Linked DNA regions of Kordia antarctica. The protein of the gene in region 1 binds, or shares a complex with, the protein of each later gene. Links are inferred from orthologs where the notes say so. Each region holds a gene or a part of one and is shown on either strand. Other genes may lie near its edges. The genes, in order: trxA and trxB.

Evidence for each region.
Region 2: the proteins of trxA (region 1) and trxB are in contact, whole or in part, in a crystal structure (PDB 1F6M), measured with the Escherichia coli proteins. The link is inferred for Kordia antarctica from one-to-one orthologs.

What each region holds. Positions count from the first base shown.
Region 1 is NZ_CP019288.1:4,231,643-4,247,485, forward strand. The notes cover bases 11,411-14,338. They hold trxA (thioredoxin), read left to right. Parts: upstream 11,411-12,678; coding sequence 12,679-12,999; downstream 13,000-14,338. Other genes in these bases: IMCC3317_RS17660 (transglutaminase domain-containing protein), read left to right, coding at 11,411-11,491; IMCC3317_RS17665 (ArsR/SmtB family transcription factor), read right to left, coding at 11,629-11,955; IMCC3317_RS17670 (SRPBCC family protein), read right to left, coding at 11,959-12,372; IMCC3317_RS17680 (DUF58 domain-containing protein), read left to right, coding at 13,279-14,208. Also shown: IMCC3317_RS17620 (hypothetical protein), read right to left, coding at 143-436; IMCC3317_RS17625 (hypothetical protein), read left to right, coding at 852-1,031; IMCC3317_RS17630 (acyl-CoA dehydrogenase family protein), read right to left, coding at 1,674-2,852; IMCC3317_RS17635 (tRNA1(Val) (adenine(37)-N6)-methyltransferase), read right to left, coding at 3,003-3,716; ribosome maturation factor RimM, read right to left, coding at 3,720-4,247; IMCC3317_RS17645 (30S ribosomal protein S16), read right to left, coding at 4,321-4,839; dnaE (DNA polymerase III subunit alpha), read left to right, coding at 5,163-9,545; IMCC3317_RS17655 (carboxypeptidase-like regulatory domain-containing protein), read left to right, coding at 10,034-10,450; more of IMCC3317_RS17660, read left to right, coding at 10,478-11,410; IMCC3317_RS17690 (DUF456 domain-containing protein), read right to left, coding at 14,554-15,054; IMCC3317_RS17695 (BlaI/MecI/CopY family transcriptional regulator), read left to right, coding at 15,192-15,560; IMCC3317_RS17700 (M56 family metallopeptidase), read left to right, coding at 15,557-15,843. UniProt on the Escherichia coli protein: Participates in various redox reactions through the reversible oxidation of its active center dithiol to a disulfide and catalyzes dithiol-disulfide exchange reactions.
Region 2 is NZ_CP019288.1:5,178,197-5,194,001, forward strand. Bases 860-3,749 are described here. They hold trxB (thioredoxin-disulfide reductase), read left to right. Parts: upstream 860-1,769; coding sequence 1,770-2,729; downstream 2,730-3,749. Other genes in these bases: IMCC3317_RS21705 (hypothetical protein), read left to right, coding at 860-1,288; IMCC3317_RS21710 (hypothetical protein), read left to right, coding at 1,301-1,573; IMCC3317_RS21720 (head GIN domain-containing protein), read right to left, coding at 2,896-3,618; IMCC3317_RS21725 (hypothetical protein), read right to left, coding at 3,633-3,749. Also shown: IMCC3317_RS21700 (hypothetical protein), read left to right, coding at 1-667; more of IMCC3317_RS21705, read left to right, coding at 686-859; more of IMCC3317_RS21725, read right to left, coding at 3,750-3,857; IMCC3317_RS21730 (PspC domain-containing protein), read right to left, coding at 3,906-5,633; IMCC3317_RS21735 (PadR family transcriptional regulator), read right to left, coding at 5,626-5,970; IMCC3317_RS21740 (DUF4870 domain-containing protein), read right to left, coding at 6,181-6,645; IMCC3317_RS21745 (DUF4442 domain-containing protein), read left to right, coding at 6,907-7,374; IMCC3317_RS21750 (TIGR00266 family protein), read left to right, coding at 7,455-8,255; IMCC3317_RS21755 (hypothetical protein), read left to right, coding at 8,423-8,620; IMCC3317_RS21760 (hydrogen peroxide-inducible genes activator), read right to left, coding at 8,665-9,603; IMCC3317_RS21765 (Dps family protein), read left to right, coding at 9,709-10,182; IMCC3317_RS21770 (DUF2141 domain-containing protein), read right to left, coding at 10,425-10,856; IMCC3317_RS21775 (hypothetical protein), read left to right, coding at 11,349-11,897; IMCC3317_RS21780 (hypothetical protein), read left to right, coding at 12,076-12,924; IMCC3317_RS21785 (DUF58 domain-containing protein), read right to left, coding at 13,018-14,352; IMCC3317_RS21790 (AAA family ATPase), read right to left, coding at 14,383-15,408; IMCC3317_RS21795 (DUF4350 domain-containing protein), read right to left, coding at 15,440-15,805.

The DNA.
Region 1 (15,843 bases):
TAATCGTTTTTAGTTGTATTTCGACTAAAAACGATTGCTAAATAGTACGGTTTAAGCCTAGCAGATTTTGTATTAAACCCAATAAATAAAACTATATAAAGTACATTAATACTTCTGTGTTCAACTCATAAGTGCAATACACTTACTTTTTAAAACTTACACAGTTTATGAGATACTGCCGATCTATGTTTAAATAAGATGTATAAAACCCTCCATCTGCAAAAGTAGTATCATCTGGTAGCGATTTCCATAAAATTACTTCACTGCCAACATGGTTGAGCCCTAGTTCTCGATAATTTTTTTGAGCTGTTCCATACATGCCGAAACCATTAACTACACCTGTTCCAACAGTCCAAGAAGTAGTATTTAGTAAATTTTGAGAATAAACAGTACCTATAAAAAGCAGCAATGTTAAAAGAGTAATTTTTATCTTCATTTGTATATTATTTATATGATTGATCAGTTAATTTAATTGCAATATAGTTTGTCCTTTATTTTGAATTGAATATTTTTTATAAGCGTCGCGTTTTTTAAACAAGCGTTGAATTTTTGATTGAAAAACAGGGTTTTATATACAGATTTTAATTTTTTAAATTCTAATGTATAATTCCAAATGCCAACATAAAATGTTAAAATCTCTTTATCCAAAATGCTAAAGTGTAGTTTAAGTTCAAGAGAATGAAAAAGTTTAGAATTATATATACTTGGAGTTGAGGGTTTATTATGCATTAAATTTTCATCATAAATACTTACTCATAATATATCCCATACCATAAACTAAGGTTTCCCCGTAATTAACTCTTATTCAATTACTTTACCTTAACACATTAATTAACTAAAAACTTTATATCATGTTAAAAAACATCATAGAATTAAAAGGAATTCAAACGTTAACCAAGCCTCAACAACAATCAATCAATGGCGGAGTTAGTAACTGTATCAGAAATTGTAGACAAGATTTCGCTGATTGTAGAGAACTTGGAGGTCCAAATTGTTCGGCAAATTTAGCCGCTTGTAAAGCCGCTTGTTAAAACTTTAAATATTTAGGAAAAAATATTTTCGCTTGATTATCAATCACTTAACGATTTTTAAATTCAAAACGTACTATAATTACGGTTTTACCGTAACACAAGTAATGTTTTATCTTATCCATCTCTTAAGATATAGTTTAATTTAGCTGAAAACATATTGAGGTTTAGGGGAATCTCATTATAATAGTATTATTCTATTAGATAAAAGGGAGATCATTCTTGTGACTACTCCCTTTTTTTTAGTGTTGCTGAGGAAACTTAGAGAAATATAAAAGTTAGTTATTTATTAAATTGAGAAATTAGGGGGTCTCATTTAGTAATCAAAATAACTTCCACAAACCTAAAAAGGGATTTCCCAAACTTTCATAAGTTTAGAAAATCCTCCTAAAACATATTCAGAAAAAGAAAACTATTTTATTTAGATTAAATAAAAATAATTATATTTGTAGCCGAATATAATTATTTAGTTTTATGTCTTTTTTAATCGATATAGAAGAAGTTCAAAAAAAGTCGAAGAAGAAAAAAAATAAAGCAGCCAAAAACTGTAAAAGTAAATGTTGCGATAAATTTAAAAAGGGCAATCGCTGTAAACGTTGCCCAATGTTTGATTTATTGAAAAAAGCTTCTTAAAAGCATTCTCTTTTATTTAAAAGCGTTCAATCCTGTAACGTCAAATCCTGTAATTAATAAGTGAATATCGTGTGTTCCTTCATATGTAACTACGCTTTCCAAATTCATCATGTGTCTCATAATTGAATATTCTCCACTAATTCCCATTCCACCTAACATTTGTCGTGCGTCGCGCGCAATTTTCAAAGCCATATCTACATTATTTCGCTTTGCCATAGAAATTTGAGCAGAAGTAGCTGTACCATTCTCACGCATAACTCCCAAGCGCCAAGCTAACAATTGTGCTTTTGTAATTTCAGTAATCATTTCGGCTAACTTCTTTTGTTGTAGCTGAAACTGACCAATAGGTTTGCCAAACTGAATCCGTTCTTTACTATAACGCAAAGCTGTATCGTAGCAATCCATTGCAGCTCCAATTGCGCCCCAAGCAATACCAAAACGCGCTGAATCTAAGCATCCAAGTGGAGCTCCAAGACCAGACTTGTTTGGCAATAAATTTTCTTTAGGAACTTTTACATTATCAAAAATAAGTTCTCCAGTTGCGCTTGCGCGAAGTGACCATTTATTATGGGTTTCAGGTGTAGAAAACCCTTCCATGCCACGTTCCACGATTAATCCATGAATTCGTCCTTCTTCATTTTTAGCCCAAACAACTGCTATTTGACAAAAAGGAGAATTTGAAATCCACATTTTTGCACCATTCAAAAGATAATGATCGCCCATATCTTTAAAATTCGTTGTCATTCCGCCAGGATTACTTCCGTGATCTGGCTCTGTAAGACCAAAAGATCCAATCCATTCACCAGAAGCTAACTTTGGTAAATACTTTTGGCGTTGTTCTTCATTTCCATATTTCCAAATAGGATACATTACTAATGACGATTGCACAGAAGCTGTAGAGCGAACTCCAGAATCTCCGCGTTCAATCTCTTGCATAATCAATCCGTAGCTAATCTGATCCAATCCAGCACCGCCATATTCTTCTGGAATATACGGTCCGAAAGCACCAATATCTGCTAATCCTTTAATAATTTGTTTTGGAAACTCAGCACGTTGTGCGTAGTCTTCTATAATTGGCGAAACGTCTCTTTTTACCCATTCGCGGGCAGCGTCTCTAACTAATTTATGTTCTTCTGTCAAAAGCTCATCTAAATTGTAATAATCAGGAGCCTGGAATAAATCTGGTTTCATTGATTGTATTTTAATAGCATTTTTAATTATACCAAATAGTACTTAAACTATCATTTTAAATTTTATTTAGTATCACTTAAATTTATGAAAATTCCACAAATCTGCATTACAAAAGTAACCATTGAAATCTCACAAAACAAAAACGAATTGTTATAATTTTAAATAAAAATCTTTTGTCAATAAAATGTATGCTTCTGTGTATTGATGTCTTGTGGTTTCTATAACTAATTCTTCTGTGGTAGTCTTTGTTTCTTCAAATGAAAATGTCAACAAACTACGTTTAAAATCGACTTTAGGATTTCCTTTTACATGACATATTTTTCTTGGAAATAATCCGTTGGCTTCCGCCAGATTTATAAAATGCTCGCATTCTTTATATGGAATAACAGTGCAAAATGTTCCAGATGGTTCCAATAATTTAGAAACGCCTTGTAGTAATGCTGAAAAAGGCAACGCGTCTGTAAAACGAGCCGTATCTCGTTGCATATTCTTAGTTTTAAAATCTTCTGTATAAAAAGGAGGATTCGACACAATCAAATCATATGTATCTTCAATTTCATCAACAAATTCATCCAAACCTGCATGATAACAAAACAGGCGATTGCTCCAAGGAGAATTTTCAAAATTATCAACTGCTTGTTCGTACGCATCATCGTCAATCTCAATAGCATCAATTACTTCCGCAGTAGAGCGTTGCGCTAGTTGCAAAGCAATCAAGCCTGTTCCTGCGCCAATATCTAAAATTGCAAACGGATTACTTTCAACAGAAGCCCAAGCGCCAAGTAAAACGCCGTCGGTACCAACTTTCATAGCAGTTTTATCTTGTTGAATAGTAAATTCTTTAAAGCGAAAAGGTTTGCTCATAAGTTACTGTAAATACAAATCTATCAAACCTTCTGGAGCTTCAATATAAATCGTTTTTGCTTTTCGGTCTACTTTTTTAATAATAGCGTCATTAATCGGAATCAAAATTTCAATCGTATCACGTAAAATCTCAAACAAAGGTTGTGAAGTAGAATCATTCACACCAGAAATTATTCCAACCTTTCCAAAAGAAGCATCTTCCACTGCAAAACCAATAACTTCGTGGTAATAAAACTTATTTCCTTCTAGCTTTGGTAGAAATTCTAATGGCAAGTACAATTCACTTTTCAGTAACTGATCCGCTTCTGCTTCAGTATTTACATCTTCAAACTTCAATCGCAACAAATCTGACTTGTGTAACGATGATTTCTCAATAAAAAACGGAATAAAATCGCGTCCGAGTTTAATAAAAACAGCATCCAAATCATCGTACAAATCGGGTTGATCTGTATCTAGTTTTGCTAGCAATTCGCCTTTAAAGCTATACTTCTTAACAATCTTTCCTAAAAAAAAACAATCTTCAATTCGCATATCTCATATCATAAAAAAAGCCTAGCAAATTTACGATTTACTAGGCTCAAAATTATATGTAAAAAACTATAATTTATTCTTCTTCACCAGCTGCAGGAGTTTCTCCAGCATCTTCAACTACATCCGCTACAACTTCTTCCACAACAGGAGTGTTTGCAACAATACGAGCATCATTAACAGCTTTTTCTGCTTCCAAAGCTTTCGCTTTCGCATCAGCTTCAGCTTGTGCTAATGAACCTACTTTACCTTCAACTTGTCCTTCTTTCTCAGCAATCCAAGTGTTAAATTTCTCATCAGCTTGTTCTTGTGTTAAAGCACCTTTACGGATACCACCAAGTAAGTGATTCTTGTACATTGCACCTTTATAAGAAAGGATTCCTCTTGCAGTATGAGTTGGTTGCGCACCATTCTGTAACCACTGTACAGCACCATCAACATTTAAGTCAATAGTTGCAGGATTTGTGTTTGGATTATAAGTACCTAATTTTTCTAAGTATTTACCATCTCTTTTTGCACGTCCGTCAGCGGCAACGATCCAGTAAAAAGGTTTTCCTTTTTTACCGTGTCTCTGTAATCTAATTTTAACAGGCATAAATAATTAATTTGTGAGGTTCTCGACCTCTGTTATTAATGAGTCGGCAAAGATACTAATATTTCTGAAAAACAAATACTTATATCCTTTTATTTGGGTATTCCCACATGAAAAAATGTGGTCGTGCCTTCGTTAGTCGCTTTTTTAGCGAAAAATTACCGTTCCTAACTTCCAAATTACAATTCAAAAATTCGCTAAAAAGAGCTCCAACATACCACTCTGTCACTAATACGGCTTTTGAATACTGTTAATAACTATCTGCTAAAAACACAAAAGAAATTCGTAATTTTATCCATTCAAATTTCTCCACACAAAAACTGCATATGTACTTAATATTTGATACCGAAACTACCGGATTACCAAAACGATGGGACGCACCTATTTCAGACACGGATAACTGGCCTAGATGTATTCAAATTGCTTGGCAATTGCACGATGAATTGGGAAATCTCGTTGAGCATCAAGATTATTTAGTGCAACCAGACGGTTTTAACATTCCGTATGATGCAGAAAAAATTCACGGAATATCTACGGAATTAGCAGCCGAACAAGGAATTTCGTTGCAAGAAATGTTAGCGAAGTTTAATGTTGCATTATCAAAAGCAAAATTCATCGTTGGACAAAATCTTAAGTTCGATCTCAACATTATGGGCGCAGAATTTCACCGAGAAAATGTTGCTAACAAATTGCAAGAGCTTCCCGTATTAGATACCTGTACGGAAGCGACAGCCAGCTTATGTCAATTACCAGGAGGAAGATTTGGGAAATTTAAACTTCCAACACTAACAGAATTACACAACTATCTTTTCGGAGTCGGATTTGGAGAAGCGCACAACGCAACTGCCGATGTAGAAGCAACAACACGTTGTTTTTTAGAATTAATTCGAAGAAAAGAATACAGCATTGAAAAACTAGATGTTACGCCAGATTACTTTGAGCGTTTCTCAGAAAACAATCCGCAGCCGATTAAATTAATTGGTTTAAAACACATCAATCTCAAAAAAGCATCTGAAAAAATTCGGCAGCGTTTGGCAAAAATTCAGCCAGACGACGGAATTTCTAAAGAAGAACTTGCGGAGAACATTCAAACCTTGCAAGATGCGCCATTTTCGCACTTGCACAATCATTCGCAATTCTCAGTATTACAATCAACTTCAAGCATTACCGACTTAGTAAAAGCGGCTTCCAAATACAATATGGAAGCGGTTTCCATTACAGATCATGCAAATATGATGGGCGCGTTTCACTTTGTGTCAGCAGTTAGCAATCATAATAGAGGAGTCAAGGAACGAATCGCGGAAGCGGAAGCAAAAGGAGAAACAAGTGACGAGAACATTCTAAAGCCAATACTAGGTTGTGAATTTTTTGTCTGCGAAGATCATTTAGACAAAACAAGAAAAGACAACGGATATCAAATTGTATTCTTAGCCAAAAACAAAAAAGGCTATCACAATTTGGCAAAAATGTCCTCAATTGCATATACACAAGGATTTTATTACGTTCCGAGAATCGACAAAAAAGTAATAGAACAATACAAAGAAGATTTAATTATTTTGACAGGAAATCTCTACGGGGAAGTTCCAAGCAAAGTTTTAAACATCGGAGAAGTGCAAGCGGAAGAAGCATTGCTCTGGTGGAAAGAAACCTTTCAAGATGATTTGTATGTGGAAATCATGCGGCACGATCAAGAAGATGAAAATCGTGTAAATGATGTGTTGTTGAGACTTGCCAAAAAGCACGAAATTCAATTAGTTGCGACGAATAATACGTATTACATCGCACAAGAAGATGCAAATGCACATGATATTTTATTATGTGTAAAAGATGGCGAAAAACAAGCAACACCAATTGGACGCGGACGCGGATATCGGTATGGAATGCCAAACCAGGAATACTATTTCAAGTCGCCAAACGAAATGAAAACCTTGTTTAAAGATTTGCCAGAAGCAATTCTTTCCATTCAAGAAATTACAGATAAAGTAGAACCATACGAACTTGCTCGTGATGTATTATTACCTGCGTTTGATATTCCAGAAGAATTTCTGTTTGAAGAAGATAAAGCTGACAAAGGAAAACGTGGAGAAAACAAATATTTACGACACTTAACATATGTAGGTGCCAAAAAAAGATACGGCGAAATTACGACAGCAATTGAAGAACGACTCGATTTTGAACTTGCTACGATTGAAAAAACAGGATATCCAGGGTATTTCTTAATTGTTGAAGATTTTATCCGCGAAGCCCGAAATATGGACGTTTCGGTAGGTCCAGGTCGTGGATCTGCGGCAGGTTCAGTAGTTGCCTATTGTTTATGGATTACGAATATTGATCCATTGCTGTACGATTTGCTTTTTGAGCGTTTCCTAAATCCTGATCGTGTGTCGATGCCCGATATTGATATTGACTTTGATGATGAAGGAAGAAGTCGCGTAATGGATTACGTAATTGATAAATACGGTAAAAACCAAGTTGCGCAAATTATTACCTACGGAACAATGGCGGCAAAATCGTCCATTCGTGATACTGCGCGTGTGTTAGATTTGCCTTTAAGTGATGCAGACAGAATAGCCAAATTGATTCCAAATGCAAAACTTGCTAAGATTTTCGGAAAATCGGATGCGGAACTCAAATCAAAATTCCGAACAGAAGAAATACTGCTAATTAACGAATTGGTGAATCTTTCGGAAGAAGATGGCTTAGAAGCGGAAACCATAAACATGGCACGTGTCTTAGAAGGTTCGGTTCGAAATACAGGAATTCATGCGTGTGGAGTTATCATTACGCCAGACGATATTACAAAATTCGTTCCGGTTGCTTTGGCGAAAGATTCCGAAATGTACTGTACACAATTTGATAACTCAGTTGTGGAAGATGCTGGTCTGTTAAAAATGGACTTCTTAGGATTGAAAACCTTAACCTTAATAAAAGATACCGTAAAGCTTGTCAAATACAAGCATGATATTGACATTGATATTGATGAAATTTCCTTGGATGATGAAAAAACTTATGAGTTGTTCCAAAAAGGAGAAACCGTAGGTGTATTTCAATATGAATCGCCCGGAATGCAAAAACATATGAAATCGCTCAAACCAACAACGTTTGCCGATCTCATTGCAATGAACGCATTGTATCGTCCTGGACCAATGGAATACATTCCGAGTTTCATTCGTAGAAAACATGGAGAAGAAGATATTGAATACGATTTAGATGCGTGTGAAGAATATTTAAAAGAAACTTACGGAATTACAGTCTATCAAGAGCAAGTGATGTTGCTGTCGCAGAAATTAGCAGATTTTACCAAAGGTGAAGCCGATGTTTTGCGTAAAGCAATGGGAAAAAAGCAGAAATCGGTGTTGGATAAGATGAAGCCGAAATTTATAAAACAAGCTTCAGAAAAAGGACATGCAGCTGATAAATTAGAGAAAATCTGGAAAGATTGGGAAGCATTTGCAGCGTACGCCTTTAACAAATCGCACTCTACATGTTATGCTTGGATTGCGTATCAAACGGCATACTTAAAAGCGCATTATCCTGCGGAATATATGGCGGCTGTACTTTCTAATAATATGAATGATATTAAAACGGTTACCTTCTTTATGGAAGAATGTAAACGTATGAAATTGGACGTTTTAGGACCAGATGTAAATGAATCGTTTTACAAATTTGCGGTAAATGATTCAGGTGCTGTTCGTTTCGGAATGGGCGCAATAAAAGGCGTTGGACATGGCGCAGTAAAAACAATTGTAAAAGAACGCGCAGAAGGAAAATATAAATCTGTATTTGATCTCGCGAAGCGAATAGATTTACGCGCAGCCAATAAAAAAGCATTTGAAAATTTAGCGCTCGCTGGCGGATTTGACTCGTTTGGAGATACGCACAGAGCCCAATATTTACACACAGAAAACGATAATATTACATTTTTAGAAAAAGCGGTAAAATATGGCGCAAAATTTCAAGAAAACGCAAACTCTGCACAAGTAAGTTTGTTTGGAGAAGCAAGTGATGTGCAAATAGCCGAACCGTTAGTTCCGCCATGTGAAGAATGGGGAACCATGGAGAAATTGGCGCGTGAAAAAGAAGTCGTAGGAATCTATATTTCTGGACATCCGCTAGATGATTTTAAAGCGGAAATGGATTATTTCTGTAATGGAACGCTTGGTCAATTTTCACAAATGGAGAATTACTTGAATCGTGAAATTGCGTTTGGTGGCGTTGTTACAGATGTGCAACACAGAGTTTCTAAAAACGGAAAAGGTTGGGCATTATTTACTGTGGAAGATTATACAGAATCGTACGAATTTAGAATTTTTGGAGAAGAATATTTAAAGTTTAGACATTTCTTTGTGCCAAACTCGTTTGTGTATATCAAAGCGTTTATTAAGGAAGGTTGGACTAATAGAGACACAGGAAAAAAAGGTGATCCGAGAATTCAATTCAACTCCATGCAACAACTCCAAGACGTCATGGAAACTACGGCGCGAAAGTTGACTATTCAATTAGATGTCAATAGATTAAAGGAGAAAAAACTCAATTTTATAAACGAAATTTTATCAACGCACAAAGGTGATAAATCATTGCATTTTACGTTGTACGAACGAAAAGAAAAGATAAAATTACAAGCACCAAGCAAAAATCAAAAAGTAAATATTACACAAGAATTATTGGATGCATTGACTGAGGAAAATGTACGATATAAGATTAATTAGATATATTTTAAATGCTAAATGCTAAATGCTAAATGCTAAATGCTAAATGTTGAATTTTAAATAATGAATTTCTAGTAACGTGAGTTCGATCTAACTTTGTTGCTATATAATTGATTTTCAAAAATTTATTAAAAATGTCAAATCGAGTATTATTGAAATCAAAATATATTTTGATTGGGTTCTCGACTGCGCTCGAACTGACAAACAGTTGATTTAATTGACTTTTCATTTATTACTAATGATTTCTTATGTCGAACTCACGTTAGTAGTGAAAAGCATGTAAAATTGTAAAAAAATAGCTTTTCAAGGAGCAAAATATCATTTTACTAACTTTGAAGCGTTTGATATGAAATTATTGTGAATCAATAAGATATCATAATAATGTCGTAAATTACACATTCACTCATTCAAAAAGGCGGTTTACTCAAAGTAGCTTTTCTATATAGATTTCGAGTGCTAGATTTGATAAAAATAAAACAGTTATACTTATGAAAACACAAGTAACATTTACACGAAAATTATGGATTGCTACAATTTTGATGGTTGTTGCATTCACGTTTAATCCAATGTATGGACAATCTGACACAAAAACTACAGCAGAAGCACAAAGTGGAAGAACTATTAAAGGAATTGTTAGTAATGAATCTGGACCTTTGGATGGCGTTAATATTACGTTGAAAGATTCAAACTCGGGAACTGTAACAAATGCCAAAGGAGAATTTACGTTTCCTAAACCTTTGAAAACAGGAGATGTTTTACTAATTAGTTATTTAGGGTACCAAACAGCCGCAGTAAAAATTAAAGCCAATACGAGCTTTATAAGAACCGCATTAACTGAAGAAATACTTGAGTTTATGGGAAGTTTAAATTCGAATAAGCGGTACAAATCTAAACGCACAAATTAGGAAGTATTCACAGCATAGTATTTTTTAATGAGCATTATAAAATATAGTTTTCTATTCATTTTTGTATTCCAAATTCATGCGCAAGCTTCTGATTTTCCAACGATTAGTTTTGAAAAGGCAGATAAAATTGCATTGGAATACAAAAATGAAAATCTTAGTAATTTACCTGAGTTATCGTATAAACTCACTTCAGATTTAACAACCGATGTTGAGCGTTTTAGAGCTATTTTCAAATGGGTTTGCAGTAGTGTTTCCAATGATTATAAGTTGTATTCAAGAAACATGCGAAAGCGGCAACGATATAAAAATGATAGCTTAAAACTTAGCGATTGGAATGAAAAGTTTCAAAAAATAGCATTTCGAAAACTCTTAAAAGATAGAAAAACCATTTGTACAGGGTATGCGTATCTTATTAAAGAATTGGCGAATTTGGCAAATATAGAGTGTGAAATTGTTCATGGTTTTGCCAGAACAAGTACGATGAATATTGAAAAACTCGATACACCAAATCATTCTTGGAATGCTGTTAAACTAAATGGAAATTGGTATTTGTGCGATCCAACTTGGGCAAGCGGAATTCCTAATCCAACTTCATATCTATTTGAATTTCAATTTAATGACGGTTTTTTTCTGTCTGATCCAAAAATATTTTCTATCAATCATTTTCCTGCTGAAGAAAAATGGTTTCTTTTAGAAGATGAAAAACCTTCATTTGAAATGTTTCTGGAAGCTCCAATTATTTACGGAAAAGCGTACACACATTTTAGCAATCATACCAAACCAAAAAAACTGGAAAATACGGTGCTGAAAAACGAGAATATTCTTTTTGAACTTCAACTTTTAAATCCTGTAAATAAAGAAGATATTATTCTTTTAATTGATACAAATTTTAGTAGTAAAAAAATACATCCTGAGAAAATTTCAATCAAAAATCAATCACTAAGTATAGCATATAAATTTGAAACGACAGGATATTATGATGTCCATTTATATGTGAAAGATGATTTAATTTCGACCTACACTTTTGAGGTTAAGAAATAAAATCAACTATTCGTCACCCTGAACTTGATTCAGGGTCTCACTCATTATTATATTCCGAATTCTTAGTCATGTGTGATTCTGAATCAAGTTCAGAATGACGTACTGTAAGCCTTTATGACACTTAACGGATATGAAATTCAACTGTTTTTCGAATCTAAATAGTTTCCTAAATCCTGTAAAGAATCATCCCAAAATTGTTCGTAAAACTGTAGCCAATTATTGACTTCTTTCAATGGATTTGTATTTACATTGCAAAATCGTTCGCGACCTTTACTTTCAATCGTAACTAAACCGGCTTCTTCAAGTGTTTTGATGTGTTTTGTAATTCCTTGTCGTGTAATTTCAAATTGATTCGAAATCTGCGAAATAGACAATGCGGAAGTTGCAATGACTAAAGCGTGAAAAATATCACGCCGAGTCGGATCTGCAATTGCCTTAAATAAACGTGTGATTTTATCTTGCATATATTATTTTTTTAAATAATCACGTAATTGTGTCATGCAATGATCCCAACCGCCACTGAAACTTTCAAACATAGCAATAGCCGTTTCGCCTTTATAATCAGCAATACCTGAGTGTTCTAAGTGTAATTTTGTTCCTTCTGCTACGGTTTCTAATCTCCAAGAAACCGTAGTTTCAACAGTTGTATTTTCTACTTGCCAGGTATAAATTAATGTATAAGGATCTGCATTTTTTATTTCTCCAGTAATGGTATCACAACCTTTATCTTCCGTAGGGAAAAAAGTATATTTAAATCCTTTCTCAGCTTTGAAGTTGGTTTTTATAAACCAAGTAGATATTTCTTCAGCATTTGTGATAGCATTCCATACAGCATCAATTGAATGTTGAAATATGGTTTCTTTTTGTATTACATCTTTCATAATGGGTTTTATTTTTAATTAATATGCAGCTAACTGGTTGCTAAATTACGAATTAATTTCAGATAAGCAACTTTTTGGTTGCATATATTTCACAAAGAAGTATATGGCAGTTTTTATAAAATGTACAAAAAAGAGTTTTATTCAGTATCTTTGTACATCTATATGAGTATAAAGTAAATGAATAAATAAAATCAATATAGATATAACCAAAACGAATACTTGCTGTGTAAGTTTTGGTAGAATATTTGACTAATATTGCATATATCACAAATAATAAATAAAATAAAAATTTAAAACATACATATTATGGCTTTAGAAATCACAGATGCTAACTTCGAAGAAATAGTAATGAATAGCGACAAACCTGTACTAGTTGACTTTTGGGCAGCTTGGTGCGGACCTTGTAAAATGTTAGGTCCTGTTGTGGAGCAAATTGCAAAAGAATATGAAGGAAAAGCTGTCGTAGGAAAGTTAGACGTTGATGCAAATCAGCAATATGCGGCTCAATTTGGAGTTCGTAACATTCCAACAGTATTAATGTTCCAAAACGGAGAATTAGTAGGACGTCAAGTAGGTGTTGCGCCAAAAAACGCATATACAGAAGCTATTGACAAGTTATTAGTATAAAAATATATTTTCGATTAGAAGATGAAAGGTTTGGTGTATTGCCAAACCTTTTTTATTTTAGTGAAACTCAACTTTGAGAAGTCCAATAGACGCACTGAAATTTGTAAGTTGAACTAATTTCGCTGGATTGCGAGATTTTAAGAATGATATTTTAAAGTTTTTTAGGTTTTAGCGTTTATTTTGAAACTTAATATTCCAAATCGATTCAGCAGTAAAGTGGAATCTCAGATTGCATACATTTTGTGTCAACACGTACATCATTAATCAAAGAAAACGCTTGTGAATTTACAACAAGAATTTAATAAAACGGCAGGATTTAAGAATCTCGAATTGCTTGCACAACAAGTAGTGGAAGGATTTATTTCGGGAATGCATAAGAGTCCATTTCATGGTTTTTCTGCGGAATTTGCTGAACATAAAATTTACAATCAAGGTGAAAGTACGAAGCATATTGATTGGAAATTGTTTGCCAAAACCGATAAACTTTACACAAAGAAATACGAAGAAGAAACCAATTTACGCTGTCATATTATTATAGACAATTCGTCTTCAATGCATTATCCAGAAGTGGAAGCGCCATCAATTGCCAACTTAAATAAAATTGGATTTTCGGTACTTGCAACAGCTTCGTTGATGAATATTCTAAAAAAACAACGTGATGCGATTGGTTTGAGTATTTATTCTGATAGTTATGATTTTTATGCGCCTGAAAAAGGAAGCGAACGTCATCATCAATTGTTATTGAATGCACTTGATAAAACGGTCACTACAAAGCGAATTAATAAAAAAACAGACACATATACATATCTACATCAAATTGCGGAGAAAATACACCGTAGAAGCCTTATTTTCCTTTTTACAGACATGTTTCAAGATGGAGTAGAAGATGAAAAGTTGTTTGAAGCATTACAGCATTTAAAATACAATAAACATGAAGTGGTTTTATTTCATGTGTTTGATTCTGAAAAAGAATTAAATTTTGAGTTTGACAATAAACCAAAACGATTCGTTGATGTAGAATCGGGAGAACATATCGATATTTATGCTGATACGGTTCAGGAAAATTATCAAAAAGCGGTTGAAACTTATTTTCAGCAATTAAAAATGAAATGTGCGCAATACAAAATAAAATATGTTACTGCAGACATTACAAAAGATTTTGAAAAAATATTAGTTACGTATTTGGTTGAAAGACAAAAGTTTGCATAGTTGGGTAAAAAAAAGTTCAATTTTTTATTCAAATATGTTTGCATAAATAGAATTGTAGTGTATATTTGCATCCGCAATCAAGCAACGGTTTGGTAGTTCAGCTGGTTAGAATACATGCCTGTCACGCATGGGGTCGCGGGTTCGAATCCCGTCCAGACCGCTACAATTGCAAAAAAAGCTTCTCTTTATTGAGAAGCTTTTTTTAGCAAAATGATTTAGTTGTGTTGTTTGAGGTAAATCCTTGATTTACCTTTGGTTTAGTAGTTAAACCAATGAAAAGCTTTCCTTTTTTCTGTATAGAAAATTGGGATGCTTTTTTATTTTACGGCAGTTTTTCTTCCAGATTTAAAAAATAACACCTTTATATTCCCAAAAGTCACTAATAAAAAAGCCTAAATAAATTAGTGCGACAATAAGCTTCAAGAAAGTAGAGAATAAGAAACCTATAAGTGACCCAAAAGCAGCTTTAAAAGCACTTGAAGCATCTTTATTTGCAAATGCAAGTTCTCCAACTAATGCGCCTAAAAACGGTCCAATTATAATTCCAAAAGGTCCTAAAAACAGCAATCCGAGTAGTAAACCAATTGTAGTTCCGTAAATTCCGTATTTGCTGCCACCAAAACGTTTGGTTCCGATTGCAGGAATAATATAATCCAACACAAAAACTATAATAGCAATTGCTAATGTGATTCCTAAAAACGTCCAATTGTTCGGAATAGCTTCCGTAAGATGCATGAATAACAATCCAAACCAACTTGTAATTGGCCCTGGAATTATAGGTAAAAAACTTCCGATGATTCCGAGTAGCATCAACAAAAAGCCGAGTATCGTAAAGAAAATATCCATACATTATTTTTTCAGTAAGACGCGTGCAATGAAAAAACGTTACAATTTTATAACTAATAAATTAGTTTAAACTAAAAATTTAGTTATATTTGTTTCGTTGAACTAAGGAATTAGTTGAAAAAACACAATGAAAATATATGAAGCAACTAACGAAAGCAGAAGAGGAAATTATGCAAATTCTGTGGCAACTGGAAAAAGCAAATGTAAAAACTATCATAGAAAACTTTGAAGGTTCCAAACCTGCGTATAATACGGTTTCTACGATTGTACGAATTTTAGAAAGCAAAGGATTTGTCGGATATGAAAAAGTTGGGAAAGGACATATATATTTTCCGCTGTTAGCGCAATCAGAATATAGCAATCAATCTATTTCGAAATTGGTGAACGGTTATTTTCAAGGATCTTTTAAAAGTATGGTTTCGTTTTTTATGGAAAAAAATGATATCAAAACTTCAGAATTAGAGGATATTCTCAAAGAAATTGAAAAAAATAACAAGAAATCATGATTCTATACCTAATTCAAGTCGTTGCGTTTCAGCTATTATTTTTACTTAGTTACGATCTGTTTCTCAAAAAAGAAACATTTTTCAACTGGAATAGAGTCTATTTAATTTGCTCTTCGTTGATTTCTTTTCTGTTGCCATTTATCAAAATTGAAAGTTTTCAAAAAGCCATTCCGCAAGAATATATCATTCTTTTGCCAGAAATTGTATTAACGCCACAAAAAGCAGTCGAAACCATTGCGCCATCTTGGAATTGGTATCTTATTATTGGAATTACAGTAAGTAG
Region 2 (15,805 bases), 940 kb from region 1 along the record:
GGAAGAGTTAGAAAATATGCTTTCGTTTGCTATGCGAAACGGAAAAATTATTAATACAGAATTGAATCCTTTGATTGAAAGTAATAATCTAGATGATTTAATCAATGCACATAATATATTGGCTAAAAATGTCGCGCCAGCAACTCCAAAATCAATTAAATTTCTTAAAAAGTTAAATGCCACAGATAGTCGCGGAAGAATTGTACTTAGTAAATTACCTGTCATTCGAAACTTGATTATACTCGCACTATTATTCCTAGCACTTTTTATTGGTACTTCATTATCGAGTCAAGTAGATCAAGCATCACTTGCCAAAGGTGTATTAGCAAATTCTGGAACAGATTTATTACTCAATTTAGTATTTATATGTGCAACTTCAGGTATGGGAGTTATCTTTTATTTATTGAAAAGTGTAAGTGAAGCAATTCAACATGGAACTTTAATGCCTGAGCAATCTATTTATTATGTAGGTTTGATTGTTTTGGGAATTATGTCTGGATTAATTTTATCAGAAATTGTATCTACGTATAACAATGGAGAGGAATTAACCGTTTTTAATAGTTCGGTGTTAGCACTCGTAGGAGGATTTTCTTCAGATGCAATATTTAGTATACTACAAGGAATCATCAATAAAATTAAAGCGCTGTTTACATCAGGCAACGACTAAATTCTTAAATAAAAATATATGAAATTAATCATAAAAAGTATCCTCATTATGTTTGTTGCCGTAAGTATTACTGCTTGCGCTTCTATTCCTGCATCTACGGTAACGTTGTCACAAGAAGTTATATCTGAAGCTGACTCGATGCATAAATTAAACATTGCTTTGGTAAATCAATTATTTGATGAACGAAAAGAAAAAGTGAACGATTTTATTAATAATCAATACATTCCATCGTTTGTTAAAAACTTTGAAGCAAAGATTCCTGCTGGTGTAGATATTAAAACAGAATTGCCAAATATTTTAAAAAGTGTAATGCCAGTTATTAGCAGAAAACGCGATTCGCTTCAAGGTTTAGTGGATGCGCAACGTACGCAAGTCATTACTTCATTAAACGAAAGTTATACAAATTATCAACGTGCAAGTAGTACGTTACAAAACTTAATTAGTTCGGCTGTAAAGTTAAAACAATCAGAAACCAATACGTTGGCACAAATACAAAGTTTAGCTGGTACAAATATCAACGTTGGAAAAATAGAAAGTCATTTGGACAGTTTACTGGTCAAAACAGGAAGTGGATTTGATAAGTTATTAAATGTAAAATCAGCAATAATCGGAAACAACTAAAATAGAAAACGTATGAGTGATAATATAGATTGGGGTAACCTCGCAAACCAAGCCGCAGATGAAACTGATGCTGAATTTAGTACAACTATTACAAGTCTAACAAATATAAGTATTACGGAGATTAACGAATTTATTAAGCAAAGTGAAATTAGCAATGCCAACGCTGTCAAAGTATTACAGGAAATTAATAATGCAGCCGCTTCAAACACAGCCAAAGCAGACGCAATTGCCAATATTGACAATGGAGTTAGTTTCTTAATCAGTTTGGCAACTAAAGTTGTATAAAATCAGTATTATCCGATAAAAGATATAAACCTAAAACCTAAATATAGTAGAAAAGCAATAGCATATTTTATATGTTGTTGCTTTTTTTTTGGAGATATTGAACAGTTCGAAAATATTTGTTCATAAATTTTATGTAAGGAACTCATATAAAAACCTACTTTTGTTAAATATCATTTAATAGTTTAGAAAAAAGAATATGTCAGATACAAATACAACATTAGATTGTTTAATTATTGGAAGTGGACCTGCTGGATATACAGCAGCTATTTATGCAGCAAGAGCAGATATGCATCCTGTAATGTACACAGGAATGGAGCCAGGAGGACAATTGACCACAACAACTGAAGTTGATAACTTTCCAGGATATCCGCAAGGAACCGATGGAACTGCAATGATGGAAGATTTAAAAAATCAAGCCACTCGTTTTGGAACCGACGTACGTTTTGGATATGCAACGCGTGTAGATTTTGCAAAAGAAGCAGGCGGAATTCATAAAGTATATATTGATGATGGAAACGGAGAAAAAGAATTCTTAGCAAAATCTGTCATCATTTCTACTGGAGCTTCTGCAAAATACTTAGGATTAGAAAGTGAAGAACGTTTAAAAGGTGGAGGCGTTTCTGCATGTGCTACGTGCGACGGATTTTTCTATAAAGGACAAGATGTTGTTGTTGTTGGTGGTGGAGATACTGCGGCAGAAGAAGCTACATTTTTAGCAAAACTTTGTAGAAAAGTAACGGTTTTGGTTCGTAAAGACGAAATGAAAGCGAGTAAAGCAATGCAACATCGTGTAAATAATACTAAAAACTTAGAAGTACTTTATCACACAGAATTAGATGAGGTTTTAGGAAAAATGGTTGTGGAAGGTGTTCGTGTTGTAAACAATCAAACAAAAGAAAAACGTGAAATTGCTGTTACAGGAGTTTTCATTGCAATTGGTCACAAACCAAATACAGATATGTTTAAAGGAATTTTGGACATGGATGATACAGGATACTTAATTACAGGTGCAAAATCGACCAAAACAAATTTACCAGGTGTTTTTGCGGCAGGCGATGTACAAGATAAAGAATACAGACAAGCCGTTACAGCTGCAGGAACAGGTTGTATGGCAGCATTGGATGCCGAACGTTATTTATCAGCTGTTGAAGCGTAAGTAGAAAAATTTAGTATTTTTTGAAAAAAGAGAAAAGATCGTTACTTCGACTCCGCTCTGCACAAGTCGCTTTTAGAATCAAGATTTAACATAAAAAAAACGCGCTAAAATTTAATTTAGCGCGTTTTTTTGTATTTTCTCATAAACTCATTTTCAAATTGCAAAATCACTCCTTATGAACTCCGCCGGAAACCGACTTATTCTTAGAAACTGATTCAGGATTTCCGTAATAATGAACATCGCCACCGCTAGAACCTTTGGCTACTAATTTTTCAGAAACAGTTACGGTTACATCAGCGCCACTACTTGCCGAAGCATTGCAATCTTTTGCGTTTAAATCTCTTGCTTGAATATCACTTCCGCTACTTGCGTCTGCGACTAAAGAATCTGCGGTTCCTGTAATCTTAATACCAGCACCACTAGAGGCAGAACACGTTACATGTACAGCTTCTACTTCAATCCTAATATCTGCGCCGCTAGAGCTTTTTACTTCAATATTCTCAACAATAAATAATTCTGTCGAATATACATCTGCGCCGCTTGAAGCTACTACTTTTTCAAGTATTGGTAAGCTTACATAAATCTTCTTAGACTCGCAACGCCCAATATTTTTTTCTGTATGAATCGACAAAACTCCATTTCTAATATCAGTAGAAATAAGTGAAATAATATTTTCATCGGCTTCTACTTCAATAGCAGCAATTTCTGACTGTGTAATATACACGTCAAGTCCTTGGGAAGCTCTAATCTCTGTAAAAGTTTCGTCAGCATCTCTTTCTTCTGTGACAACATTTCCGTTTCCAGTAATTCCAGAATCAAAATTAAAATTACAAGAAGTGATAAGTAAGCTAAGTATAGCTATGGTAATAAATCGTGCTAAAGTGATCATAATGGTTAGTGTTTTTAAAATGTTATTGATTGATGATTATTAATTTTTAATAGTAAAAAAATAGCGATACTAATTACGATTCCTGTTGGAAGTCCAACAAATATGCCCGCGTATATCCATTCGTTTGGTAAACTATGTAATGGATAATAATATGCTGCAATTTTACCAACAAACAACCCAACTACTAAAACTGTGATGAGCAGTTTTAATAGTGTATATATGGATTGCGAATTGTTCATTTTTTGATTGATTTTGGTTAAATTTAATTTTGATTGATGTATTTCCTATTAATTATTATCTGTGTTTGTTGGAACGCTATCACGTTTTACATTCACATTTTGATCTTTACTTTTAATATTGATATCTACTTTATCTGAATTGATGGTAATTGAACTTTTCTTTTTACTCTTTAATTGATTGATATTTGGCGTATCACAATCCAAACACTTCAAATCGTCGTCAATAACTTGATAATGATTTTCTTCTTCTTTTTTTCCTAAAATATCTCCTGAACGAGGCGAATTTCTATGGTAAGAACGTGTATTTTTTTCAGCAAAAATGATAGCACCTTCTGGTAAATACAATATAATTTCTATTTCTTGTTGGTTGTATTTATCTTTCGGATCAAATAGAAAATAACCATCAAGCTTCAACGTATTATTTTCAAAAACGTAGTTATAATTAATTGCTTGAGCACGTTCTCTTGCTTTTGCATACGAAACTCCGCCAGCATTTCTGTTAATTCGTATGCGAGCATTGTCGCTATCAGTTGGTTTTACAATAAGTCTTACAGATTTTGAAAACAAAACAATATCTCCATTATCCTTATATTCTACCTGATAATCATGATGATATCTGTATGATGAGCGATCATATTCTTCATTTTTCATCATTTTCACGGTAATCGTGTCATTTGCACTAATCGGCAACTCTGTTTTAGAGGATACAGAAGCTTCAATATCATGATGTAAAGCTGCGTTAGAAGCAATAAACCCGATTCCAATACAGGATCCTATCCAAAGGATGAATAATGCAACCTTTGCCGTCGTTCCAATTGATTTTGAATTTTTTACTAAAATTCTAATTCCTAAAATAAACAATACAATCGCAGGAATTCCTAGTGCAAACAGCATTAACAATCCTAAAACCCACCTTGGTGTGTGATTGATAATTCCTAAATCTCTATAATAAATTGATTCATCTCCTAAGATAATATCCATATTATAAAAACTCACACCAAGTGCCGACATGATTACACTAATTAAAATAGATGCCGCTATGATTATAAAAATGATACCAAAAAACTTTGCTAAAATTTTCAATAATACCATGATGAAATCACCTAATGAATCAAAGAAGGAAGATGCACTATTTTTAGCTTTCTGACCAACCTGATCGAAATCTACATCACTTAATCTTTCCTGAACATCATCCAATCCTTCCTTGATTTTTTTCTCAATATTGGTAATGTTCGCGGGCTTTCCCGCCATCGCTAGTTTTTCACTAGTTGTCGTAGCTTTTGGTATCACAACCCAAAGAATAATATATACCAATACTGGTGATCCTGCGCCAACGAATAAAACAAATAGCACTAAAAGTCGAATCCAAAGCGCATCAATTCCGAAGTATTGCGCAAAACCGGCACACACACCACCAATGAACTTATTGTCGTAATCTCTGTATAATTTCCGATACGTTCCATTTTCACGACGATTATAATTGGTCTTAGGTTCGTCTTCAAAAATTTCGTCGTCTACCAAGTAATCTTCTGGTTGTCCCATAATGCCGATTACTTCTTCAACTTCTTTCATGCTAATCACTTGTCGCTCACTTTTCATGCGTTCCGAAAGCAATTCGGCAACTCTAGCTTCAATATCAGCGATAATTTCATCTCGTCCTTGCGAGTCTGTAAAGGAGCGTTTGATAGCGTTTAAATAACGCTGTAAACTGTTATAGGCTTCTTCATCAATATGAAAAAACATATTTGCTAAATTAATATTGATTGTCTTATTCATTAGTGGTCTTTTTTTGGCGTGTTACGAGTGATACGGCATTTTGTAAATTGTCCCAAGTGGTATTCAGTTCTTTAAGAAATAATCTTCCTGTTTCTGTAAGTCCATAATATTTTCTTGGCGGACCAGAAGTCGATTCTTCCCAACGATAACTCAATAAACCTGCGTTTTTCAGTCTTGTCAGTAGCGGATAAATTGTTCCTTCTACGACAAGCATTTTTGCGTCTTTCAATGTGCTAAGTATTTCTGCTACATATGCATCCTGATCTCTCAAAATGGATAAAATACAATACTCTAACACACCTTTGCGCATCTGTGCTTTTGTGTTTTCTATCTTCATGTTTTCATGTGTCTTTTAATGATACTGTTCGTTTTTTGATTGATGATTTCATTGATTGATGATGATTGATTGATGATGATGATTGATTGATTGATTGATTGATTGATTGATTGATTGATTGATTGATTGATTGTTTGTTTGTTTGTTTGTTTGTTTGTTTGTTTGTTTGTTTTACACTGAGTTGAGTCGAAGTGTTGATTGATGCTATTTTTATTTGATGAATCTAATAGTTAATGGATACCGATACTTTTCGCCTTCATTTGCTTTCATTGCTGCCAGAATGGTGTACGTAATATTTACGGCAAAAAATAATAAATGTCCAATTCCAATAACAATTCCTGCAATAGTTAACTGATGCATATTAAATCCATCATTCAAGTCGATGCTAAAACTATTAAATCCTAAAATATTCCATGTGTTTGTCGTATGTATTTGAAATAAAATAAAAAATGGAATTGCAAACATAGCTGCAACAACTTTATAACAAAACAGACTCAACTGAAAGTTTAAGGCTTCTTTTCCATGATGATCTATATATTCAGATTCCTTCTTATACATCGCCCATAAAATTAGTGGAAGTATAAAATTTCCGAACGGAAAAAAGTACTTACTAAAAGTAGTTGCATGCAAAACTGTAGCGACGTTTTTTTGATGTTTTGTGATTGCAGTGTCCATAACCTATTATTTTCTTATGCAAATATATGGTTAAAAAAAGGTATTATGCAAAACATAGTACTAAAATTTAACATTTTTTAACATTTCAGTGTAAATTTAAAAACAATAAAATGACATTTAATATATTGATTATCATAAGTTTATAGCTAAATTATGATTTTATAAAATATTTTTTCAGAAACAAAGTAAAGTTCAACTTTTTGTTAAAATCATTCATTTTTTTGTATTTTGCAATCTCGAATTTAAAGAATATTACAAAAAATGGCTAAAAAATTGACTCCATCTAAAATAAATACCTTCTTACTTTTTAAACTTCCATCGGCTTTTTTTTCAGGTGTTCGATTGAAAGAAATCACGCAAGAAATTGCAACCGTAACCGTGAAACATCGTTGGATTAATCAAAATCCATTCAAATCATTATACTGGGCAACACAAGGAATGGCTTCTGAGTTGGCAACTGGTGTTTTGGTAATTCAAGAAATTGAAGGTTCTGGCGAAAAAATTTCTATGTTGGTGCGTTCACAAAAAGGAACATTTACAAAAAAAGCAACTGGAAGAATTCGGTTTATCTGTAAAGATGGATTAAAAGTAAAAAATGCTATTGAAAAAGCCATCGCAACTGGCGAAGGACAAAGTATTACACTATATGCAGAAGGATTTGATGAAGCTGGCGAAAGTGTTTCTAATTTTGAATATGAATGGGGAATTAAACTGAAAAAGAAAAAATAAGTGTAACAAAACTGTCCTTTTAACTTCTAATAAAACGCAATCAACACTTCGATTTAACTCGGTGTAAAAAAACAAAAACAATGACAGCACACGAAATTGATTACCAAATTTACGGCGCAGAAATGCAATATGTGGAAATAGAACTAGATCCGCAAGAAGCCGTTGTGGCAGAAGCAGGAAGTTTTATGATGATGAACGACGGCATTAGTATGAACACCATATTTGGCGACGGATCTAACCAAGATAAAGGAATTCTTGGAAAACTATTCTCAGCGGGAAAACGAGTATTAACTGGCGAAAGTCTGTTCATGACATCTTTTTTAAATACGAGCGCTTTTGGCGTAAAAAAAATAAGTTTTGCAGCGCCATATCCTGGAAAAATTGTTCCAATTGACTTAACAAATTACAGAGGAAAATTCATCTGTCAAAAAGATGCATTTCTATGTGCAGCAAAAGGTGTAACTATAGGAATTGAATTCTCCAAAAAATTGGGTCGTGGATTATTTGGCGGCGAAGGCTTCATTATGCAAAAACTAGAAGGCGACGGAATGGCGTTTGTAAACGCTGGCGGAACGTTGGCACGAAAAGAATTAGCTCCTGGCGAAATTTTACGAGTAGATACAGGCTGTATTGTCGGTTTTACACAAGATGTCGATTACGATATTGAATTTGTTGGCGGCATTAAAAATACACTTTTTGGAGGCGAAGGAATGTTCTTTGCAACCTTAAAAGGACCAGGAATTGTCTACGTGCAATCATTGCCGTTTAGTCGTTTGGCAGGAAGAGTTATCGCAGCATTACCAAATGGCGGAAACAGCAAAGGAGAAGGAAGTATTTTAGGAAGTATTGGCGATTTATTGGATGGCGATAATCGTTTTTAACAGTTCAATCGGACTCCATAAAAAGTACAATCATTCTTCTTACATTTGTTAAAGTTTTGCTCAAAAAGTACAAAAATGGTTTTTTTTTACTACTTTTAAATAACTAAAAAAATAAGCCTATACACAATATTACTCTTAAAATTTTTAACCTAAAACCCTCGTTAAACATGTCAAGAGCAATGTTTGATTACACAAAGACTATACTCAAAAAAGTAAGCTTTGATCCATCATTATTTTGTAGAGAATTACAAAAAGCTTTACAAAGACTGTTACCTCACGAAATTGAAGAATTGAAAATTTGGATCAATTCGTTAGTAGTAGCAAATCCACAATTAGACCAATGTTTGATCTATTTAAAACCATAAATAAAAGCCGCGATAAGCGGCTTTTCTAGTTTTATACCAAATTATTATTTCTGTACAGGACTAATAATTTCTACATTATGAAAAGCAATCGCGCCTCGTACAATACTCATAATTACAGTTCGTAAAGCTTCAATTATTTGCATTTTTAATTCACTTTTGTGAAAAAGTAAACTTACTTCGCGCGCTGGTCTTGGTTCTGCAAAATGACGTAAATATTTGCGTTCACTTTCTCTAATATCAAGTGTATGCAAATAGGGAAGTAGCGTCATTCCTAAATCTTCGTTAGATAATTTTATCAAGGTTTCAAAGCTTCCACTTTCCAATTGAAAATGATCGTGATCTATTGCTCGCGGTACTTTACATAAGTTAATTACACCATCGCGAAAGCAATGTCCATCTTCTAATAATAAAATATCATCAATATCTAAATCTGCCGTTACAAGTTCTTTTTTGTCGTACAAACGGTGATTTTCGGTGGTATAACCTACAAAAGGTTCGTAATATAATATACGTTCTTTAATTTGATCGTTTCCTAAAGGCGTCGCAGCAATGGCAGCATCTAAATGTCCTTCATTGAGCTTTTTAATAATAACTTCTGTCGTTAATTCTTCTATTTTTAAATTTACTTTTGGATACTTTTTAATAAAAGTTTTTAAAAACATTGGCAATAACGTTGGCATAATTGTCGGAATGATTCCAAGTCTAAATTCGCCACCAATAAATCCTTTTTGTTGATCTACAATATCTTGCATTCTTCCGGATTCGTTCACAATACTTCGCGCTTGCTCCACGATTTTCTTTCCAATTTCAGTGAGCTGAATTGGTTTTTTGCTTCTATCAAAAATCTGAATTTCTAGTTCGTCTTCTAACTTTTGTATTTGCATACTCAACGTCGGTTGTGTTACAAATGATTTTTGTGCTGCGTATGTAAAATTTTGGTGTTCGGCAACTGCCAAAACATATTGTAGTTGTGTAATTGTCATGCGTCATCAATTTAAGTGATAAAAATATAAAAACTATCGATAAAACTTATACTAAATCGCGTTAAATATTAAATAAATTTGTTCAAACAAAAAAATATAAAGAAAATGGCATTAAATATATTAGGATTAGACGTCCAAAAGACAAAGGAATTAGTAACAGATTTAAACGTATTATTAGCTAATTTTCAAGTGTATTATCAAAACTTACGTGGAATTCACTGGAACATTAAAGGAAAAGGTTTCTTTGAGTTGCATGCAAAATTTGAAGAGTTATATAATGATTCACAAATTAAAGTAGACGAAATCGCAGAACGTGTATTAACACTTGGCGGCGAGCCTTTACACACATTTGAAGACTATATTGCGAATGCGAAAGTTCCTGTTGGAAAACATGTTTCGCAAGATGTAAAAGCAGTTGAATTGATTGTTACGTCAATTTCAGAATTGATACAATTGGAAAGAGCATTATTAGACAAATCTGATGAAGCGAGCGACGAAGGAACAAATTCAATGATGAGTGATTTTATCGCAGAACAGGAAAAAACGATTTGGATGATGAATGCTTGGTTGGGGAAATAAGTTATCTCGCTTCGCTCGGTTTAGTTTATGAGTTTATTGGTTTATAAGTTTATGAACTTGGAATTCTCTAAGAATCCATGTCTCAATACTCACTACTAAAATCTCAATACTAATGAGTTTAAAAGTTAATTTCGACTCCGCTCAATGTAAATAAAAGCGACACCTTTTGGTGTCGCTTTTATTATGCTATTTTCAGAGTCTTACCGTGCGGAGTCTGAGGCACTCGAAGACTCAGTACTTATTTACAGTATAATTTTCATTGTTACATCAGCATCACTAACTGAAAACTTAGAAGGTTCAAATTGTGGCGGTCCATAGCTTAACGGATTGTTTGAAGTTCCATAATCTTCTTTCGGCATTCCGCTAGTTTCAAAATCCATAAGCCCATTATTATTTTCGTCATGCAAGCATTTAATAGCGTATTCTCCTTTAGGAACATTTGTAAATGTAACTTTTACTTTATTGCCTTCAATCGTGCTTTCTGCTGCTTGAAAAGGGATTTCTTTTGAAAAACCATCTTTTGTGTACAATCCAAATATGACTTTTCCTGTATTATTTTTTATGTTGTCAACGGTAACTGTAATGGTCATACTTTCGTTAGAAGTTGTGTCTGAAGTTTGTGCTGTTGCGAATATACCTGTGATGAATAAGGCGATAAGAAGTAAATTTTTCATAATGTGATTGTTAGTTGATTATTGTTAGATTTTTATTTTGTTAGTGTTTGATGATTCAAAAGTCTGTATAAAATCAAGAAGCACATAAAAAAAGGAACTAGACTGTGGAATTTGGATGATGAGTTGTAGAAAGTTGGGTAATTGCGTTTGTGTTCATTAGATAAATTGGTTGAAATTACTTCGTTTCACGACTTAAAAATGTGGTTTCGTTTTGACGTTTTGGGAAGATAGTTTGAATTTTTATTGCGGATTACGGGAAACCGCAAAGATACGTTTAATCTTTATTTTACTTTTATGCGAAATAATAGGGATTTGAAATGAGGCTTTTTTTGTGCTTATGTTGTGAAGTATCTTAGATCAAAATTTTGATTTAAAATAAACTTTTATTTAAGCTTTGTTAATTACTAAAAAAAATGATTTTAATATAGTGTTGGGAATAAACCGAAAAACCAACTGAATTTTGAAGTAGGTAATGATTATAATATTAAAAAAATGAAATTTAAAATTTTACTTCTAGCTTTAGTAATTAGCACTGTATCAATCGCTCAAGAAATATCAGCACCTGAACCCGATTTCGAAGGTGAAATTGTATTTGTTACTTCTGAAAATAAACATCAAGAACTTGAAATGGTTACAACATCTGTAAAAAGAGGGCAATCTGTTGGCAGAATAATTTCGGGTATTGGAAAAGTGAAAGCTCGAGTAATAGCCAAAGGTAAAACGTCTACAACAAAAATTAAGAAGAGTGAAAACTTATACTTCATTTATAATCATGGTTCTAATAATATTCTTCCTACGAAAATTATTCAACTTTTAGAATTCAAAACAAGAAAAAAGTATAGGGAATATTTAATAGCTAGTTCTAGTAATGTTTCAGGTCAAACTGATACGGGAGTACTTGATCTGATTAAGTTTAGGGGAAAAAAATATGGGAAAGGCTCATATCTAATAAAAGTATCAAATTTGGAACCTGGAGAATATGCATTCTTTGTAGGTTCAGAAGAAACTCAAGATGGTTTTTTCTTTACCGTGACTGACTAAGAATATCTTCAATAGTGTGTGTAATTATTGTTATTACATGTCTGCTTAGGGAAATCTCATCTCCTTAAGTTCATTAGTAATCTAGATTTTATATTTTGCTTGTGTTCACTAAAATCAGTCGATTAACCAATGAAACTAATCTTATGTAATAACGTTAACCACAATTAAAACAACCATTATGAAAATAAAACTACCAATTATTATAATTATTTTATTAAGCTTTTTAAAAGTTAATTCTCAACAAGAAGTTAAAGGCGATTACAGAATATATCTTAAAAAAGATGGGACTTCATCAAATAGTAATGTTCCAATAATTTTAGAAGAAGAACGTGGAGTTAAAGAAGAAATCCTATATACATATGATAAAAAAAATGCTACTAAAAAATCAAAACTCTATGTCAAAATTGATAATGCGTTCTCTTTTAAGAAAATCAATTCTGAATTCGATGATAGTTCTGTAACTGTTGAACTTGAGCAAAAAGATAATAAATTAATATTTATTATCAAAGATGATAATGTTGTTTCTGATTTTAAAAAATATAATATTGGGTTTAAGAGAAGATTATATATAGACATCACAGAAGGAGTAAAAATCACGAGAACATCTTGGAAAGTTAGCGCTATTACAGTTCCCTTAAAGGCATATTTGACAAGTCAATCAGATAGTTTAACAAGTTTTACAAATAATCTTGAAACAGATGTGAATGTGGCAGTTACATTTGGTAAAAGTTGGGAGAAGTTTTCATATAAGAAAGGTAGAGAACCTAAATTAACAAATAATCAAAATGCTTATGTTTTTGCTGGCCTAAATAAATTATCACTTACTAAGAAAAATACTGATGGAAAAAATGATGGAGATAATATTTTAAGTATTAGTTCAGGAATTGGATATCAATACGGATATGGAAAACTCGGATTAAGCTTATTGTTAGGAATCGATTTACCAGTATCTTCCATAGGTCAAAATTGGGTGTTCAAATATCAACCTTGGCTTGGAATCGGAATTGGGTATTCAATATTTAAATAACACAGCGGTTAACTTAAGATGTGCATTATAGTTAAGGAGAGTTGAACGAAGAATTTAAGTTATAGAAGAAAATTAAATTCGCTAGTAAAATACCTAAACCAAACCACGAGCCTTCATCTCCAAATACTTATTAATAGCATCAATCGTTAAATTCTCAGGCGTAGTTAAAATAGAATAAATTCCGTATTTCTTTAATTCGTTGACAATTAAGCGTTTTTCGAAAGAGAATTTTTCTGCAATTACTTTGTCGTACGCTTCTTGAATATTGGTTGCTTCGGCTTCTATCAATTCATTGAGTTCGGTATTTTTGAAGAAAACAACGACTAATAAGTGACTTTTAGCAATTCCTTTTAAATAAGGTAACTGTCTGTTTAAAGCGTCCATTGTTTCGAAGTTTGTATACAACAATATCAAACTCCGATGTTTAATGTTTCGTTTAATATCTGCGTACAATCTGCCATAATCCGATTCAAAGAAATCTGTATTTACATTATATAACGATTCCAGAATCATACTCATTTGCGCACTTCGCTTTTCGGCAACGACCATATTTTCTACATTCTTTGAAAATGTAAACATTCCAGCTTTGTCTTGCTTTTTCAAAACAACATTGCTCATTACTAAGGTTGCATTAATAGCATAATCGAGCAAACTCAAACCGTCAAAAGGCATTTTCATCACACGACCTTTGTCAATCACAGAATATACAGGTTGCGATTTTTCATCTTGATACTGATTCACCATTAATTGATTCTGTTTCGCCGTCGCTTTCCAATTGATCGTTCGCAAATCATCACCTGTCACATATTCTTTAATTTGCTCAAATTCCATCGTATGTCCGATGCGACGAATCTTTTTAATTCCGTACATCGTCAAATTGTTGCTAATGGCAAGCAAATCGTATTTTTTGAGTTGTAAATACGCAGGATACGTTGGCACCATGATTTCATTGTCAAAAAAGAAACGTCTGGAAACCAAGCCTAAAATTGACATTACATAGATATTCAGTTTCCCAAACGTATATTCGCCACGTTCCGTTGGACGCAAGTTATATTTCAATTCTGAAACGCTCGAAGCCGCTAATTTTTTCTCAATAGAAAAATCACGTACTTGAAACTGTTCAGGAATTTCGTCAATGATTTTTGTGTAAATGGAAAATGTATAATAGTTTTCTATACGTAAAAACACATCATTTTCATCGCCATTAGAGAATTTTTCAGGTGTTTGTCGTTTTCCTGAAATTCCCCGTTTTGTTACATATAAAATGATAATATCTAACAAAGCAAATGTGAGTAAAATCAGCAATAATAGTTTGGATATATAAAAGAATTTTGGAAATATAAAGCTCACTATAAAGCATAGTATAATGCTCAAACATCCGTAAAAGAAACGATCTTGGAGATATAATGATTTAAAAAAACGTTTGATGCTTTCCACTAGTTACTGTTTTAGAGTTGCTTATCGAGGAATCTCAATAGTTTGTATAATCTGATTGATAATTTGTTTTGAAGTTACACCTTCCATTTCACGCTCTGGCGTTATAATAATTCGGTGTTGCAACACTGGAATCGCAACTTGTTTGATGTCCTCTGGCGTTACAAAATCGCGTCCATTCATCGCGGCATACGCTTTGGAAGCTTTTAAAATGGCAATAGAAGCTCTTGGCGACGCACCAATGTATAAAAACTGATTGCTCCGCGTATTGATGATGATTTCAGCAATGTATTTTAGCAAATGTGGCTCAACAATGATGTCATTTACTAGGTTTTGAAACTTTATAATGTCGTCTTTTGATAGGAACGAACTAATTTTATCAATTTTATTTCCTTCTTTTAAATCATGTTCACGCGCAATGATTTCTACTTCTTCATCCAATGTTGGATAATCTACGCTGATTTTAAACAGAAAACGGTCTAATTGCGCTTCAGGCAACCGATATGTTCCTTCTTGCTCAATTGGGTTTTGCGTTGCCAATACCATAAACGGCGGCGATAGTGTGTATTTTGTTCCGTCCATGGTAACTTGGCGTTCTTCCATTACTTCAAACAATGCCGCTTGTGTTTTTGCTGGCGCACGATTGATTTCGTCAATCAATAACATATTAGTAAATACAGGACCTTTTTTGAACTCAAACTCCGTTTTTTTCATGTCAAAAATGGACGTTCCCAATATATCACTTGGCATTAAATCTGGCGTAAATTGAATTCGACCAAAATCGACAGTTAATGATTTTGCCAATAATTTTGCCGTAATGGTTTTTGCAACTCCAGGAACACCTTCAATCAATACGTGTCCTTTGGCGAGTAATGCGGTAATTAGCATGTCGATCATGCTTTTTTGTCCAACAATTACTTTAGATAATTCTTGTCGTATTTTATGAACTCCATTTTGCAATTCCGACAGATCAATTCTGTTTTCGAATGACAATGGCGCTTCTTCTTCGTTATGAGTATTTTCTTCGTTTTTTTCTTTTCTTAAGTCCATATATTCAATTTATTGTAATTAATGGTATGAGTTATTTCTTTTTACGGAAATTTTCGATCGCTTTGGTAATCATTAAAACATCATTTTGATCGAAGTGTATTTTTTTCTTTAATATGTTGAGCAGTTTTACGAGTCGTTCAATTTCTTCTATTGGTTTCCCTGATTTTTGTCGCAGTCGCGTGATAAACTTCTCATCTAACACTTGTGTATTCATTAAATATTCTGTTCGTAAATGCTCCAGAAAATACGTGATTTTTTTGCGAACTACATTTTCATGATCTTTTGTTTCATAGAATAGATTCCCGATGGTTTTGGTGAAATCTACCGTTGTATTTTCAAGCGGATCTACAATTTTGACAATACGTTGTTTTCGTTTTACATTAAACAGTATAAATAT